DNA from 2 places in the Flavonifractor sp. HCP28S3_F3 genome. Region 2 is predicted to be linked to the other one. Evidence: riboswitches for the same ligand, from Rfam matches in the RefSeq annotation. Region 2 holds a riboswitch; the other holds the start of a gene.
The links. A riboswitch is a leader RNA that binds a small molecule or an ion and turns the genes downstream of it on or off. The one in region 2 is predicted to bind thiamine pyrophosphate.

Region 1 (8,189 bases), on a different contig from region 2:
CTGGGTGTTGCCGTGGGAGGACAGATCCATGATGGCCTCCGCGCCCATATGAACGGCAGCCATCACCTTCTCCATCTCCACGTCATAGTCCTTGCAGTCCCGGGACACGCCCAGGTTCACGTTGATCTTGGTGCGCAGCATGGAGCCGACGCCGTTGGGGTCCAGGCAAGTGTGCAGCTTGTTGGCGCAGATGGCCACCTGACCTCTGGCCACCAGGTCCCGGATCTCCTCCTCGGTACGGTATTCCTTGGCGGCCACCGCCTTCATCTCAGGAGTGATGATGCCCTTTCTGGCCGCTTCCATCTGTGTGGCATAATTTCTCATGGTTCTTCTTTCCTTTCAGACTAATCTGTTTTCTTCGGCAAAATAGCCGTTCAAAGCAAAATTGTGGGCCATCGGTCCGCTACCCTTCCCCAAATCCAGCATGGCCGCCAGGGCACCGGAGATGTACTCCTTGGCTCTCTGGATAGACGCCTCCAGGGAGAATCCCTTGGCCAGATTGGCCGCAATGGCAGAGGACAGAGTGCAGCCGGTTCCATGAGTGTTGGGATTGTCGATCCGCTTCCCCGGGAACCACCTGGCCTGACCACCGGCGTACAGCAGATCGTCGGCGTCGCTGACGCTGTGACCGCCTTTCACCAGAACCGCGCAGCCGTGGGCCTCGGAAATGGCTTTGGCCGCTGCCTCCATGTCACTCTGGCTGCGGATAGTCTGCCCCGAAAGCACCTCCGCCTCCGGGATGTTGGGCGTGACCAGGGCAGCCATAGGCAGCAGCTTGGCTTTCAGGACAGTGACGGCCTCCGTCTCCATCAGGGCCGAGCCGCTGGTGGCCACCATGACCGGATCCACCACGATCCGCTCCACCCGCCAGTCTGCCAAAGCCTGGGCGATGACCTCAATGAGCGCCCCGCTGGACACCATACCGATCTTCACCGCATCGGGCCGGATGTCCGAAAAGATCATATCCAGCTGCTGCCGGAGAAAATCGGGCGAAACCTCCATAATTCCAGTGACGCCGGTGGTATTCTGGGCCGTCAGCGCTGTAATGGCGCTCATGCCGTAGACCCCGTTCATGGTCATGGTTTTCAGATCAGCCTGAATGCCGGCGCCTCCGCTGCAGTCGCTGCCTGCAATGGTCAATGCTGTTTTCACGTAGTATGCCTCCTTTTGATATTCAGCATTGTTTTGTTAAGCGGCATAAGGTGGTGCCCCCAATGTGCCGCTGGATACACTTTAGTTTCTCAGTGCGTCAAAGGCCTGCCGCAGTCCCTCCGCCGCGGCCTTGGGATCGGCCGACTTCATGATGGCGGAAACCACACAGATGCCCTGGATGGGAATACCCTTCAGCACCCCCAGGTTATCCTGATTCAGGCCGCCGATGGCGTTGACCGGAATAGGCACCGCTTTGCAGATCTCCCCCAGCGTGTCTGTGGAGGTGATAACTGTGACCACCTTGGTAGTGGTGGGATAGATAGCGCCCACTCCCAGGTAATCAGCCCCCTGCTCCAGAGCCTCCAAGGCTTGTGGGACAGTCTTAGCGGTGGCTCCTACGATCTTGTCCGGTCCCAGGATTTTTCTGGCCTGCCACACGGGCATATCGGACTGGCCCACATGGACCCCATCCACCTCTGCCGCCAGTGCTACATCCACCCGGTCGTCTACCACCAGCGGTACCTGATAGCGCCTGGCGATGGCATGGACCTGTTGGGCCAGATGGATGTACTCCCGGGTGGAGCGCTCCTTCTCCCGGAGCTGCAGGAAGGTCACGCCCCCCTGAAGGGCCTGCTCTACTTTGGCGAGAAACTCCGCCTCGGAGAGGCCGGTACTGTCGGTCACCAGGTACAACGTGGTGTCAAGCTTCTTCATCACAAAACGCCTCCATACGTGCATTGGCTTGGATGGTCTCTCCATCCAGCGTGGAAAGCCGGTCTATCAAATTCATTAAAAACGTACCGTTTCCCTTTGGCGTGGCTGCCAGTTCTCCGGCCACACCCATGGCGATGCAGGCCGTCTTTGCCGCCTCCAGGGGGGAGGCAGCGGCCAGAAAACAGGCGCACAGCGCCCCCAACATACAGCCTGTCCCGGTGACCCATCCCAACTGGGGTGTTCCGTTATGAATGGCTGTGACCCCCGTTCCGTCGGTCACCAGGTCTGTCTCTCCGCTGGCCAGGACTACGCAGCCATAGCGGCGAGCCACTTCTCCGGCCGCTTTGGCCACCGCCGCCGGGGTAAGGGATTTATCCCCATCCACACCGGAGGCGGTGTAGTCCGGCCGGACCAGGGCCAGGATCTCGGCGTAATTGCCCTTGAGCACCGCAGGTGGAAATTGCTCCAGCAGCTGCTGAGCATAGTCCCTGCGCAGACGGGAGCAGGCTACTCCCACCGCATCCAAAACCACCGGAACGCCTGCTTCCCGGGCCGCCCCGGCGGAACGTCTCATGGCCTCCATCCGCACGTCGGTGATGTTGCCCAGGTTGAGCAGCAGGGCCGCCGCCGTGGCGGTGATCTCCTCCACCTCCTGTGGATGCTCTGCCATAATGGGCCGGGCGCCCAGGGCCAGCACGGCATTGGCACACTGGGTAATGGAGATGGGATTGGTGATGGCATGGATCAGCGGTGCTTCTTCCCGCAGAGTGCGGAGCATAGAAAAAATGGATTCACTCATGGACTTCCACCCTCTTTCCGGAGCGATGGACCAGGAAATAGACCAGTGCGGCGATCAGGAAAAGAGCGATCACACCCCAGGCCGCCCAGTTCCACAGGGGATCTGCGGTCCGGAAGACCATGCCGGTAAGGATCTTAATCAGCAGATATCCGATCACGCCCAGAGCGGCGATAGCGGCGGCATTGGACAGGACACTGCTCCCCTCCTCAAAGCTCTGGTCGGAAAGCATCCGCTGAAACCGGGGCAGGACCCCGGCCCGGGCCAGCTGACGCAGAAACACAAAAGCCACCGAGCCGCCGATGAGGGTGCCGCACAGGAAGGACGGCACATAGAACAGCCAGGTCAGGCCCTCCTTATGTACCAGAAAGGTCATCACCGGATAGGAGACAATAGCGCCGATGATGCCGGTGCCCAACACCTCGCCGATAACGGCGCAGATCAGTTTTCCCTTGGATGCCCGATAGAGCACGCCGGACAGAAAGGCGCCGAACACAGCGCCGGTGAGTGCCAGCGGCGGTATGCCCATCATGCTCATGCGGATGATCCCGATGAGGGTGGCGCACAGCAGGGCGTACCAGGGACCCATCAGCACCGCACACACGATATTGATGAGGTGGGCGGTGGGACACATACCCTCCACCCGTAGGATGGGGGAAATCACCACGCCGATGGCCACCATCATGGCCAGAAACACCATACGGAATACTTTTTTGGAATGGTTCATCATCGGACACTCTTTTCTGGAAAATCTCTAACTTAAGGCATAAAAAACGGGGATTATCCCATTGGATAATCCCCGCGACAAAGCGAAATTCTATCTTTCCCTACGTTGGCATTACCCAAATCAGGTTATCGGTCTAAGGTTATACCTTACTCTCAGCCTGTAACACAAGCTCCCGTTTTTTCAATTGTATAACGCATTATAGCGCCGTTATCGGGAAAATGCAACCATTTTTTACTCGGCCTCCGGCCAGGGCAGATCCACTATGGCAGGCGTATGCCCCACCGCAGGCAGGAACCGCTCCAGAAAATCCGTCCGTTTCAGGCGGATGGTGGAGGTAGAAAAGCAGGGGTGGCCGCTGATGTACTCTCCCGCCAGCAGCTCCCGGTCTATCACCAGGCGCACCTTTCCTTCCCCATCGTGCATCAGCTCAAAGGCACTGGCTGAGCCGGGGGCCGCACCCAGCAGCTCTTTCATCTGCTCGGGGCTGGCAAAGGACAGCCGGGCACAGCCCAGCTGCTTGGTCAGATCCTTAGTCTTGAAGGGCTTATCTCCCGGCATCATCAGCAGATAGAAGTCGGTCTGCTGCCGGTTGGTGAGCAGCAGGTTCTTGCAAATGGGCACACCAAGCACCGCCTCCACCGCTTTGCAGTCCTCCATGGTGTTGGCGTAGTCATGATCGCACCGGAGGTAGGAGATATCCAGCTTATCCAGAAAGGCGTACACCGCCATTTCATTGGGGTCACGCTCCTCCGTCGGAGCGCCGGAATAAACTTCAGGATCTACATACATGGCTCACACCCCCGCCAACGCCTGATCCACATCCTCCAGGATATCGTTGATATCCTCGATACCCACGCTGAGGCGAACCAGATCGGGGGATACCCCGGCGGCCGCCAGCTCCTCGTCGGTCATCTGCCGGTGGGTGGTGGAGGCGGGATGGAGGGTGCAGGTCTTGGCGTCGGCCACGTGGGTGGCGATGGAGGCCAGCTTCAGGCCTGCCATGAATTTGGAAGCCGCCTCACGGCCGCCCTTCACACCGAAGGACACCACGCCGCAGGTGCCGTTGGGCATGTACTTCATGGCCCGCTCGTAGTAGGGGTCCCCTTCCAGTCCGGGATAGCGCACCCAGGCTACCTTGGGGTGGTTCTTCAGGAATTTGGCCACTGCCAGGCCGTTCTCACAGTGGCGTGCCATCCGCAGGGGCAGGGTCTCCAGACCGATATTCAGGTAGTAGCAGTTCTGCGGGGAGGGAATGGAACCCAGGTCCCGCATGAGCTGGGCGGTGGCCTTGGTGATGTAGGCCCCCTCCAGGCCAAAGCGCTCGGTGTAAGTAATGCCGTGGTAGCTCTCGTCAGGAGTGGTCAGACCGGGGAACTTGTCGGCATGGGCGTTCCAGTCAAACTTACCAGAGTCCACAATGGCGCCCCCCACTGCGTTGGCGTGGCCGTCCATGTACTTGGTGGTGGAGTGGGTAATGATATCGGCTCCCCACTCAAAGGGTCGGCAGTTCACCGGAGTTGCAAAGGTGTTGTCCACGATCAGAGGCACACCGTGGGCGTGGGCAGCCTTGGCAAACTTCTCGATATCCAGCACCGTCAGAGCCGGGTTGGCGATGGTCTCACCAAACACTGCACGGGTCTCGGGCCGGAAGGCCGCCTCCAGCTCCTCTTCGGAGCAGTCGGGGTCCACGAAGGTGAAGTCGATGCCCATCCGCTTCATGGTGACGGCAAACAGGTTATAGGTGCCGCCGTAGATGGAGGAAGAGCAAACCACATGCTCACCGCAGGAAACGATGTTGAAGATGGCATAGAAGGACGCTGCCTGACCGGAGGAGGTGAGCATGGCGGCGGTCCCTCCCTCCAGGGCACAGATCTTGGCCGCCACGTGGTCGTTGGTGGGGTTCTGCAGGCGGGTATAGAAATAACCGCTGGCCTCCAGGTCAAACAGGGCGCCCATGGCTTCGCCGGTGGCGTAGCGGAAGGTAGTGGACTGGACGATAGGAATGTTGCGGGGCTCCCCGTTGCCGGGGGTATAGCCCGCATGGATACACTGGGTACTGATACGATGCTGGCTCATGGGCGGGTTCTTCCTTTCTGCTCGTTACTTTGCCATAATGAAGTATGTTACACCCGGTCCCGGGAACTTGTCAAGGGCAGGCGCTCCCGATTTCCTCAGGCCATAAACTTCTGATAAGCCCGGAGGGCCAGGAGGATGCCCTGCTCCACCGTGGTGGTGTCTTTGGGCGACAGGGTAGTATCAGAGGTGCCCCGGAGGATTCCGTCGGCGTTCAACGCCGCCATGGCCTCTCTGGCCCATTCGGACACCCGACCGGCATCGTCATAGCCCGCCAGGCTGCCGTTTTCCGTGAGTACCATCTGCCCGGTGGAGCGTGACTTTGGTAAGATTGCCCATTAGGTCATACTCGAAGGCTGCCACATTACCCTTGGCGTTGATGGTCTGGATCACAGACGTAGTAGGAAAAATTGTATAGTAAAAAATACCCGTGCCAGCCACTCGTTATGAGTAGGCAGCAAGGCTAAAATCTATTTTACCTTCCTCCATTCTGCTTGCTTTTTAAGCGAATGATTTGATTTGGAATCTCTACACCAAGTAGCGATAAAAAAATTATTATGCTTCCGGGCCGAAGATTGTACATAGATTCATCGCTGCCTTGATGCCAGTTGTATCTTCCAGCTATAATCCGAAAGGATATAAAATAAATTAACCAAAGAGCGCCAAAAATATAAGGCAGTTTGGGAAGAATAATTTGTGCAATATCAGTTTGAATCAATCTTTTCGACTTAGCATTATGCACTTTTACTTTACAGAAGTGGAAAACAGCTGACTCAATGGGGATCAGAATGCACGATATTACAAAAGTCAAAACTATCATCCATACAATATTCTGCTTAGCTTCACGGCACCATAACCATATAATGGAAGAAATGCAGTTTATAAAAAGAATTATTGCTTCTAATAAAACCACACTCATATATATTCTTCCCGCTTTATGCATAATTCATCACCTATGTTGTTGGCAATGTAATATCGCTTGTAAGAGATTTTACCTTATTTGCAAGTGGCAACACATCATCAAGAAAGACTCCATGTCAATCATTTTTAGTAGGTTTCCTTCATCACTATAGATAAGAGCAACGCCATCATGAAATTCTGTGCCGCTAATTCCAGAGGGAAGGGGCATCACAAGAGCACCAGTTTGATCTACATAACCGAGAGGTTTCTCTGTCCTCACATGGGCCAGGCCCTCAGAAAAGGTGCCCATTGACAGGCAACCGTCGGAGGGGAACAGACATTCTCCCCATTGATTGATATAATTCAAGTATGCGATATGTGGGTATACATACGCAGATGAGTCCACTTTGACCCATTCATGCACTATAACTTCAGGTAAGGCGCTGTTTTCTGTAAAAAATGGTTTGGTAGTAATACTAAACTAATATCATCTTTACCTTCTTCTGCATCATATCCAATGTCAACCGGGATACAATCAATTTCACTGTCCGCTGCCTGGGCAGACGGACAGACCAGGGCACTGAACAAAAGTGCACCAGAAAATACCAAAGCGCTGCATTTTCAGAAATATTTCATACTAGTTCCCTCCCTGTTTTCATTTATTTCAGCTCACGGGCGCGGAGGTTGTGGCGGGCGGCGGGGATTCCTGCCCGGTGGAGAGAAGCACATCCTCCCGCGTAAGCTGCTGGATGGGACGGTAGGGAATCTCGTTCCCTTCCACCGTAATATAGACCGACTCCACGCCCTCCGCCTGGCAGAGGGTCAGGGTGAGGCAGGCATCAGCCACTGTCAGATCGATCCCCGTCAGGCTGCCGTACTGCTCTGACAGGTCCAGGTGCAGGCAGCCGTCCTTCAGCTCCCAGCTCAGCAGCCGCACGCCATCAGGAAAAGGCGAGGTCAATTCCTGGGAATCGGGACCCTGAAAGACCGCCTCCAGCAGGGCAGATACCACCTGGGCATCCTCCGGGAGCTCCAGGCTCTCATATCCAACCGCCATGGCAGCGTACCGGTCCTCCAGTGCGGAATAATAGATCAGGTAATCTCCTGCTTCTGTTCCCTCCTGGGAGTTCCCGGAACAGCCGCACAGAACCAGAAGCGCTCCGGCCAGCGCTAAAGTCTGGAGCCGTCGCCTCATGGCCGATTTCCCCCCTTCTCCCGCCAGCGAGCAAAGCGCACCTCAAAGCAGGTACCCTCCGGCTCCCGCCGCCGGGCGGTGATGGTGCCGCCATGCTGGCGCACCGTGTCCCGGACAATAGACAGGCCCAGTCCGGTGCCGCCAGCGGCCCGAGAACGGGCTTTATCCACCCGGTAGAAGCGATCAAAAATCTTGGGCAGGTCGGCCTCCGGGATGCCTACGCCGGTATCCTCCACCCGCATACACACCGCGTCTCCCTCCAGGAACAAGGTAACGGTCACCGTACCGCCGGGCAGATTATATTTGATGGCATTTTCCATCAGGTTGAAGGCCACCTGATACAGATCGTCCTCAGTAGCCCGGATGATACAGCCCTCCTGGAGGTTCAGCTCCAGCTTCACCTCCGCCGCCCGCGCCAGGGGGATCAACATATGCTCCACCCGGCGCACCACAGCTCCCACATCCACCGGCACAGTCTGGATCTCGTGGGCGGTATCCAGCCTGGTGAGGGTGAGCAGCTTCTCGGTGATACGGGTGAGCCGCTCGGCCTCCTCTCCAATGTCGGTCAAAAACTCCCGGGCAGTATCCACATCCATGTGGTCGGCCTGCAGAATGGAGTCGGTCAGCAGCCG
Region 2 (8,189 bases):
CATAACAACCCCCGTCAGAGGTGAAAGCTAAAGAAACCAAAAGGGAAATATCAGATTCTCTGAAGAAAATAGACCAAGGGGCGGGACAAATGTCCCGCCCCTTGGTCTGGGAAGGTATATAGGAAGGTTAGAAGAACGCAAATTTACAGCTTGACGACCCAGCCATGGGGATCAGGCTGAGTGCCCCACTGGATGCCGGTGAGGGTGTCATACAGCTTCTGGGCCAGAGGGCCGATCTTGCCGCCGTTGACCACAACATGCTTGTCCTCCCAGCCCATCTCGCCGATGGGAGAGATGACGGCGGCGGTACCGGTGCCCCAGGCTTCCTTCAGGGAGCCGTCAGCTCCGGCGTCAAAGAGCTCCTGAGCGGTGATGAGCCGCTCCTCCACCTTCAGGCCCCAGCTCTCCATCAGCTCGATGCAGGACTTACGGGTGATGCCGGGCAGCACGGAGCCAGTCAGCTTGGGGGTAACCACCGTGTCGCCGATCTGGAACATGACGTTCATGGAGCCCACTTCTTCAATGTACTTGCGGTGGACACCGTCCAGCCACAGCACCTGGGCGTAGCCGTTCTCCTCCGCCCGCTCACCGGCGCGGATGGAGGCAGCGTAGTTGCCGCCGCACTTGGTGTAGCCGGTGCCGCCCTTGACGGCACGGACGTCCTCATTTTCCACATAAATCTTCACCGGGTTGATGCCCTCGGCGTAGTAGGCGCCCACAGGGCAGGTGATGATGCAGAAGATGTAATTGTGGGCGGCGTGGACACCCAGGGAGGGCGTGGTGGCGATGATGAAGGGACGGATATACAGGGAGGTGCCGGGGGCACTGGGCACCCAGTCAGCCTCCAGACGAACCAGCTGCTCGATGGCGGCCAGAGCGTCCTCCTCATTCAGCTGAGGAATGCACATACGCTCACAGGAGGAGTTGATGCGCTTGATGTTCTCGGTGGGCCGGAAGAGCTGCACACCGCCGTCGGGGGCGCGGTAGGCCTTCAGGCCCTCAAAAACCTCCTGGGCATAGTGGAACACCATGGCGGAGGGCTCCAGCGGAATAGGACCGTAGGGGACGATGCGCCCGTCGTGCCAGCCCTGGCCGGCAGTATAATCCATGATAAACATATGGTCGGTAAAGGTCTTACCGAAAACCAGTGTATTGGGGTCGGGCTTTTCTTTCAGCACCGCGGCCCGCTGAACCGGATATTCCTTCATAGGAACGGCCTCCTAATTGCTTCACTTTATACTTGGTAGTATGGCACCGCGTCGGAGAAAAGAATGTAAACCATGATACAATGCCAAAAAAGTTCCGGCGGCTTCCATCCGTTCCCATTGTATCACACTCATCTGAGGGAAACAAGCGCAGCTGGGACTTGCCCGCCGGAGACGGGCATGGTACAATAAAAAAAACTTGATCGGGCCTTCCGGCCCTTACTTTTTGCAAAGGAGCCCTGTCTTATGCTCTACGCCGTTCTTGTGGTGGCCCTGGTGGCACTGGACCAGCTGGTCAAATTTCTGGTCCGGGCCAACATTGATCTGGGTGAGGGCGTGCCCTTTCTCCCCCACATTTTGCAGCTGACCTATGTGAAGAATACCGGCGCTGCCTTTTCCCTCTTTGAGGAGCACACCTGGATCCTGACCCTGGTGTCTCTGGCCGCCTCCATCCTGCTGGCGGTATTGCTTATTAAAAAGGTATTCCCCCACCCCTTCGCCATGGTCTGCCTGTCGGTGGTGCTGGCCGGGGCTGTGGGCAACCTGATTGACCGGGCCTTTCTGGGTTACGTCACCGATATGTTCCAGACCCTGTTTATGAATTTTGCCGTGTTCAACGTGGCGGATATCTGCGTGGTATGCGGCGGCATCGCCTTCTGCGCATACTATCTGCTGTTCTACGGCAAGGAGGAAAAAGAGCATGACGCCCCTGCATCTGAGGGTTGACCAGGCCGGCAGGAGGGTCGACCAGTTTTTGGCCGATGCCCTGCCTCAGCTCACCCGCTCGGCGGCCCAGAAGCTGCTGGAGGAGGGGGCCGTGACCCTGAACGGCAAGCCGGTGAAAAAGAACTACAAAACCGTCCCGGGAGACGAGCTGGTGGTAGTTCTTCCCGACCCTGCGCCGGTGGACATCGTACCCCAGGATATCCCCCTGGACGTGGTATATGAGGACGAGGACGTTATCGCCGTCAACAAGCCAGTGGGCCTGGTGGTCCACCCGGCGGCAGGCCATCCCGATGGCACTTTGGTCAACGCTCTGTTATATCACTGCGGAGATTCACTCTCCGGAATCAACGGAGCCCTCCGTCCCGGCATCGTCCACCGTATCGACCGGGACACTTCCGGGCTCATTATCGCTGCCAAGAACGATTTTGCACACCTGGCCCTGGCAGAGCAGCTCCAGGACCACTCCCTCTACCGGGAGTACGAGGCGGTGTGCGTAGGTAATTTAAAGGAGGATCAGGGAACGGTGAACGCCCCCATCGCCCGCCATCCCACCGATCGAAAGAAGATGGCGGTGAATTTCCTCCAGGGACGGGAGGCTATCACCCACTGGACCGTGCTGGAGCGCTTCCCCGGCTATGCCCACATCCAGTGCCGGCTGGAGACGGGACGTACCCACCAGATCCGGGTCCACATGGCCCATATCGGCCACCCCCTGCTGGGCGATGTGGTGTACGGGTCCAAAAAGCCCTATCCCGGCCTGGCCGGCCAGTGCCTTCACGCCCGTCGGCTGTCCTTTATCCACCCCCGTACTGGGGAACGCCTCACTCTGGAATGTCCTCTGCCTCCGTGGTTCCAGGATATATTGACAAAGCTGGGGCATTTGGTATAAACTTTGCTTGGCCGCAGGACAAATCGAATACAGGGGCGCTGGACGCAAGTCCGGCTGAGATCAGGGCGTATTGCCGCCCGTGTCCCTAGAACCTGATCCGGGTAATGCCGGCGTAGGAAGCGGATTCGGCTTTTGTCGTTCCTCCCGTACCGCATTGCGCAGCCCGGTTTGCGTTGCGGTACAAATTTTTAGGAGGAATATTTTCATGTCAAACGCAGCCGCTTCCCGACGTTCCCGCTCCGGCCTGTTGGTGCTCCGGTTGGTGGAAAGCGCCATCATGCTGGCTATTGGCACTGTACTCAGCATGTTTACTTTCTCCGGTCCCTGGGCCCTGGGCGGAGGCATCACCTTCTGTTCTATGCTGCCCCTGGTGATCGTCTCCCATCGCTACGGCTGTAAGTGGGGCCTGTTTACCGCCTTTGTGTACAGCCTGCTGCAGATGCTCCTGGGTATCCAGAATGTGCAGTACGCCACCTCCGTGGGCATGGCCATCGCCATTATCCTGCTGGACTATGTGATCGCGTTCAGCGTGGTCGGCCTGTCCTCCATGTTCAACGGCGTCATCAAAAACCGGCTGGTGAGCCTGGAGGTTGGCATCGTCTTTACCTTCCTGGTCCGGCTGCTGTGCCACTTTCTCTCCGGCGTACTGATTTGGGAAGTTCTCTGGCCCAACGAACTGGGCTGGGCTGCTCCTGTGTGGTCCATCGCGTACAACGCCAGCTACATGATCCCCGAGATCATTATCACCGGGGTGGTGGCTGGCCTGCTCTTCAAGCCTCTGAATCGCTACTTTACAGGGGCCGATCTGAAATAAGAAAGGTTTGACTGATTTGGGCAAATTTGACGGCGTGCTGCTGGTCAGCGATTTTGACGACACCCTCTACGGGGCCGATCTGCGGGTACCGCCCGTCAATGTGGAGGCCATCGAGTACTTTACCCGCAACGGCGGCACTTTTACGGTAGCCACCGGCCGGGCCCATCCTACCTTTGCACCCCACGCCCGTCTTGTAAATATCAACGCACCGGTGATTCTGTCCAACGGCTCCGCCCTGTACGACTTCAAGGCCGACCGCATGATCCATGAGACCTTCCTGCCCGACCGGGCCAGGGAAGACCTTCAGCAGTTGGCCCAGGACATCCCGGAGATCGGGTTCGAGGCCTACAACCACGACGACATCTACGTCTACCAGCCCAACCGTGTCACCTTCAACCATCTGAAACGGGCAGGGATGGACGCTGCTGAGGTGCCCATCGGGGAGATGCCCTTGCCCTGGAGCAAGGTGATCCTCCAGCAGGACAACGAGGTGCTCCGCCGGGTCCAGCGCTATATGCTGGAGCGATGGGCCGAGCACTACGAAATCATTTTCTCCAACGCAGTACTGTTAGAGATGACCCGGAAGGGCAGCAACAAGGGTGGTATGGTGGACTACCTGGTAAAATACCTGGGCATGGACCCCAAGAAGGTCTACTGCGTGGGTGACAACCAGAACGACATCCCCATGCTGGCCCGCTCTGCCGTTCCCTTCGCTCCCTCCAACTGTGCACAGGAAGTGAAGGACTGGGGCGCCTACATCATGGGCAGCTGCGAGGAAGGCTGCATAGCCCAGATCATCCGGGTACTGGACAAGCTATATGAATAAAAAACACGGGCCCGCTGCCATGGCAGCGGGCCCGTGCTTTCTTTTATTGCAGCAGAGCCTGATACTCCGCCTGGGTACCTACCCGGCCCACAGCGGACAGGGATGCGTTCTCAAAGCGGAACAGCTCACGGGCCAGATCCCGCACATCCTCCCGGGTGACTGCATCATAGGCGGCGATGATCTGGTCCTCATCCAGCACCTCACCCTGGAGGATCTCCCCCCGGCCCAGACTGCTCATGTGGGACTGGGTGGACTCCAGGCCCATAAGCACGTTGGCCTTAGACTGTTCCCGGGCCCGGTCCAGCTCCTCCTGGGTGATTCCCTGCTCGGTAAAGTCCCGGATCACGGTGAGGATGGTGTCCAGGGCCTGGCCCTCGGTCTTCTTCCCCAAAGCGGTATAGATGCCGAAGTAACCGGTGTCGTCGTGACAGGTACCGTAGGTGTAGATGGAGTAGCACAGGCCCTTCTTCTCCCGCACCTGCTGGAACAGACGGGAGGACATGCCGCCTCCCAGGACAGAGGACAGCAGCTGGAGGGTGAATCGCCGCTTGTCGGCAAAGGGCAGACCGGGGAAGGCCAGGGTCAGGTGGTTCTGCTCAATGGCCTTCTTCTTCACCACCACGCCAGGAGTATAGAAGGCGGGCTTACCTGCCGGTTGGCGGGTGGTGGGTTCCATGCTGGCAAAGCGTTGGGTCAGATCATCCACATCAGCCTGGGTAAAGCTGCCCGCCAGAGCCACCACGATCCGCTCCGGACCGTAGTGGGTGCGCTGGTAGTTCCGCAGCCAGGCCCCGTCCATCTTCTCCAGGGTGGATTTCCGGCCCAGGATGGGCCGGGCCAGCGGGGTCCCGTGGAACACCGCGCCCGCCAGCCGCTCGGCGCACAGGTCCTCCGGATTGTCCTCGTACATGCCGATTTCCTCCAGGATGACCCCCCGCTCGGTCTCCACGTCGGCATCGTCAAACCGGGAGTGGAAGAACATGTCGCACAAAATATCTGCCGCCCGAGGCAGATGGGTGTCCAGCACCCGGGCATAGAAGCAGGTGCATTCCTTGGTGGTGAAGGCGTTGATCTGTCCCCCCACCGCGTCCATCTCCTCAGCCAGCTGAGCCGCCGTGCGGCGGGCGGTGCCCTTGAAGAGCATATGCTCAATAAAATGGGCGGCGCCGTTCTCCCCTGCCGTCTCATGGCGGGAGCCGGTGCCTACCCAGATGCCCAGGGATGCTGAGCGCACCCCCGGGACCCGTTCTGTTAAGATCCGCACCCCATTGGGGAGCGTCAATCGTTCATAATCCAAATAGAATAACCTCGCACTTCTGTGGCGTTTTCTCTAGTATGCGCAGCAGACAGCCGCCCTACCCCCGCAGAGCGATCAAAAGCAGCACCACCGCCGTGATGGCCAGGATCAATGCCAGATAGCCCACTACCTTTTTCTTCATGGACATACCGCTCCTTTCTCTCCTTGCCGCTTACAGCCGGGTCACATCAGCGGGATTGCGATTCACCGTCCGGTAATACTTTACGTCCGGATATCCGATGGCCAGAGTGGACACCACTGCTTCTTCTTCCCCGACACCCAATCGCCGGTAGAGCTCCGGCTCCAGAGAGGCCGCCATGGTGAAAAAGCCAATATAGCAGGCGCCCAGACCCAGCGCGTGGGCCATCAGCTCCACATTGGCGGAGGCCAGGCCCGCATCCAGCCGGCCGCTGTTGGACCTGGGGAAGCGGGATATAGTCAGCAGCACACAGGGCGCGTGGAAAAACAGTCCGTCCTTCCCCTGCTCCTTCCACGCCGGATACATACTCCGCCACTTGGGCTGATAACGCTTGGCACTCTGGAGCGCAGGATCGGTATCCATCCGTTCCGCCGCTTCATACAGAGTTTTGAGGGCCAGCTCGGTCAGCTCGTCCTTATTCTGTTCCAGCAGAATATACCGGGTCTTCTGCTGATTGCCGCCGGTGGGCGCATATCGGGCCGCCTCCAGAAGGGCTGACAGCTTCTCCTTCTCCACCGGCTTATCCTGGAAATGGCGGATGCTCCGCCGGAACTTCATGAAGTTCAGCAAATGGTCCGCCGGAATATCAAAGGCGGACGGCTCATAGGGGATGATCTCCTCCTCGGGAGCTCCCTCCAGCCGGATGGCGTCCATGGGGCACACCGCTACACAGTGACCGCACTGGATACAGATGCCCTCCCTCATATGGGACTTACCGTTCTCTACAATAAATAGGCTTCGCAGGCAGTCCCGGACACAGGCCCCACAGCCCACGCATTTTTCCAAATTGATGATCGGGTCCATATCTTTTCTCCCTTTGGTCGGAGTGTATCACAGCCCTGCCCGCCTTGTCAAGGGACGGGAAAAAGGCCGGGCGGAACCCTCCGCCCGGCCTCAATATATGCTTTTACTTAATGGGCTCGCCGGCCTCTTTCTTGGCCTTGATCTCCTTCAGCGCGTCGCGGTAGGACAGGTTGACCCGGCCCTTCTCGTCGATGTCGGTGACCTTGACCCAGATCATATCGCCGATGTTCACCACATCCTCCACCTTCTCCACGCGGCGGTCAGCCAGCTTGGAGATGTGGACCATGCCGTCCTTACCGGGAGCCAGCTCTACGAAGGCGCCGAACTGCAGGATGCGGACCACCTTGCCGTAGTACAGCTGGCCCACCTCGGGTACAAACACGATGGTCTCGATGGTCTTCTTGGCGGCGTCGCAGGAGGCCTTGTCGGTACCGGCGATATAGATGGTGCCGTCGTCCTCGATGTCGATCTTGGCACCGGTATCGGCACAGATCTTCTGGATCACCTTGCCGCCGGAGCCGATGACCTCGCGGATCTTGTCCACGTCGATCTTCATCTTCACCATCTTGGGCGCGGTGTCAGCCACGTCCTCACGGGGCTTGGAAATGCAGGGCAGCATGATCTCGTCCAGGATGGCATACCGGGCGTCCTTGGTGATGGCCAGGGCTTCCTTAATGATCTCATGGGACAGACCGTCGTTCTTGATGTCCATCTGGATGGCGGTGATACCGGCCTTGGTACCGGCCACCTTGAAGTCCATCTCGCCGTGGAAGTCCTCCACACCCTGGATGTCGATGAAGGTGGTGAAGCCGCCGTCATCGTCCTGGATCAGGCCGCAGGAGATGCCGGCCACGGGGGCGGAGATGGGCACGCCGGCATCCATCAGAGCCAGGGTGGAGCCGCAGATGGAGCCCTGAGAGGTGGAACCGTTGGAGGAGAGCACCTCGGACACCACGCGGATGGCGTAGGGGAAGTCCTCCACGGAGGGGATAACGGGCTCCAGGGCACGCTCGGCCAGAGCGCCGTGGCCCTTCTCACGCCGGTTGGTGGACCGGGCAGCACGGGCTTCGCCGGTGGAGTAGGCGGGGAAGTTGTAGTGGTGCATGTACCGCTTCTCCTCTTCCTCCCAGATGGTATCCAGCTTCTGGGCGGCGGAGAGGGTATTCAGGGTGCAGATGGAGAGCACCTGGGTCTGACCGCGGGTGAACAGGCCGGAGCCGTGGACCTTGGGCAGCACGCCCACTTCGGCGGCCAGAGGACGAATCTCGTTCTTGGCACGGCCGTCCACGCGGTGGCCTTCCAGCAGCCAGGCCTTGACGATCTTCTTCTGGAACTTATAGGTGATCTCCTCCAGGTACTTATCCATCTCAGGATAGTCCTCCAGGAAGAGCTCATGCCAGTGCTCGATGAGGGCGTTCCAGCGCTCCTC

Region 1: it holds a riboswitch for thiamine pyrophosphate, as region 2 does, so the genes downstream of both, thiW (energy coupling factor transporter S component ThiW) here and ACTNB1_RS03875 (energy-coupled thiamine transporter ThiT) in region 2, are expected to answer to the same signal.

The regions. Positions count from the first base shown of each region.
Region 1 covers NZ_JBQHUF010000012.1:39,434-47,622, reverse strand. Annotated here, with positions in the region: gene thiC (phosphomethylpyrimidine synthase ThiC) at 1-324, opposite strand, end outside; gene thiD (bifunctional hydroxymethylpyrimidine kinase/phosphomethylpyrimidine kinase) at 340-1,152, opposite strand; gene thiE (thiamine phosphate synthase) at 1,234-1,866, opposite strand; gene thiM (hydroxyethylthiazole kinase) at 1,853-2,665, opposite strand; gene thiW (energy coupling factor transporter S component ThiW) at 2,658-3,389, opposite strand; TPP riboswitch at 3,470-3,575, opposite strand; gene ACTNB1_RS11140 (prolyl-tRNA synthetase associated domain-containing protein) at 3,621-4,178, opposite strand; gene ACTNB1_RS11135 (O-acetylhomoserine aminocarboxypropyltransferase/cysteine synthase family protein) at 4,182-5,465, opposite strand; gene ACTNB1_RS11130 (S-layer homology domain-containing protein) at 5,561-5,764, opposite strand; gene ACTNB1_RS11125 (hypothetical protein) at 5,938-6,381, opposite strand; gene ACTNB1_RS11120 (GerMN domain-containing protein) at 7,027-7,557, opposite strand; gene ACTNB1_RS11115 (sensor histidine kinase) at 7,554-8,189, opposite strand, start outside.
Region 2 covers NZ_JBQHUF010000002.1:254,850-263,038, reverse strand. Annotated here, with positions in the region: gene ACTNB1_RS03890 (branched-chain amino acid aminotransferase) at 144-1,208, opposite strand; gene lspA (signal peptidase II) at 1,452-1,931, shown strand; gene ACTNB1_RS03880 (RluA family pseudouridine synthase) at 1,906-2,820, shown strand; TPP riboswitch at 2,842-2,958, shown strand; gene ACTNB1_RS03875 (energy-coupled thiamine transporter ThiT) at 3,026-3,634, shown strand; gene ACTNB1_RS03870 (HAD-IIB family hydrolase) at 3,651-4,460, shown strand; gene ACTNB1_RS03865 (M16 family metallopeptidase) at 4,504-5,757, opposite strand; gene ACTNB1_RS03860 (nitroreductase family protein) at 5,930-6,760, opposite strand; gene ACTNB1_RS03855 (polyribonucleotide nucleotidyltransferase) at 6,864-8,189, opposite strand, start outside.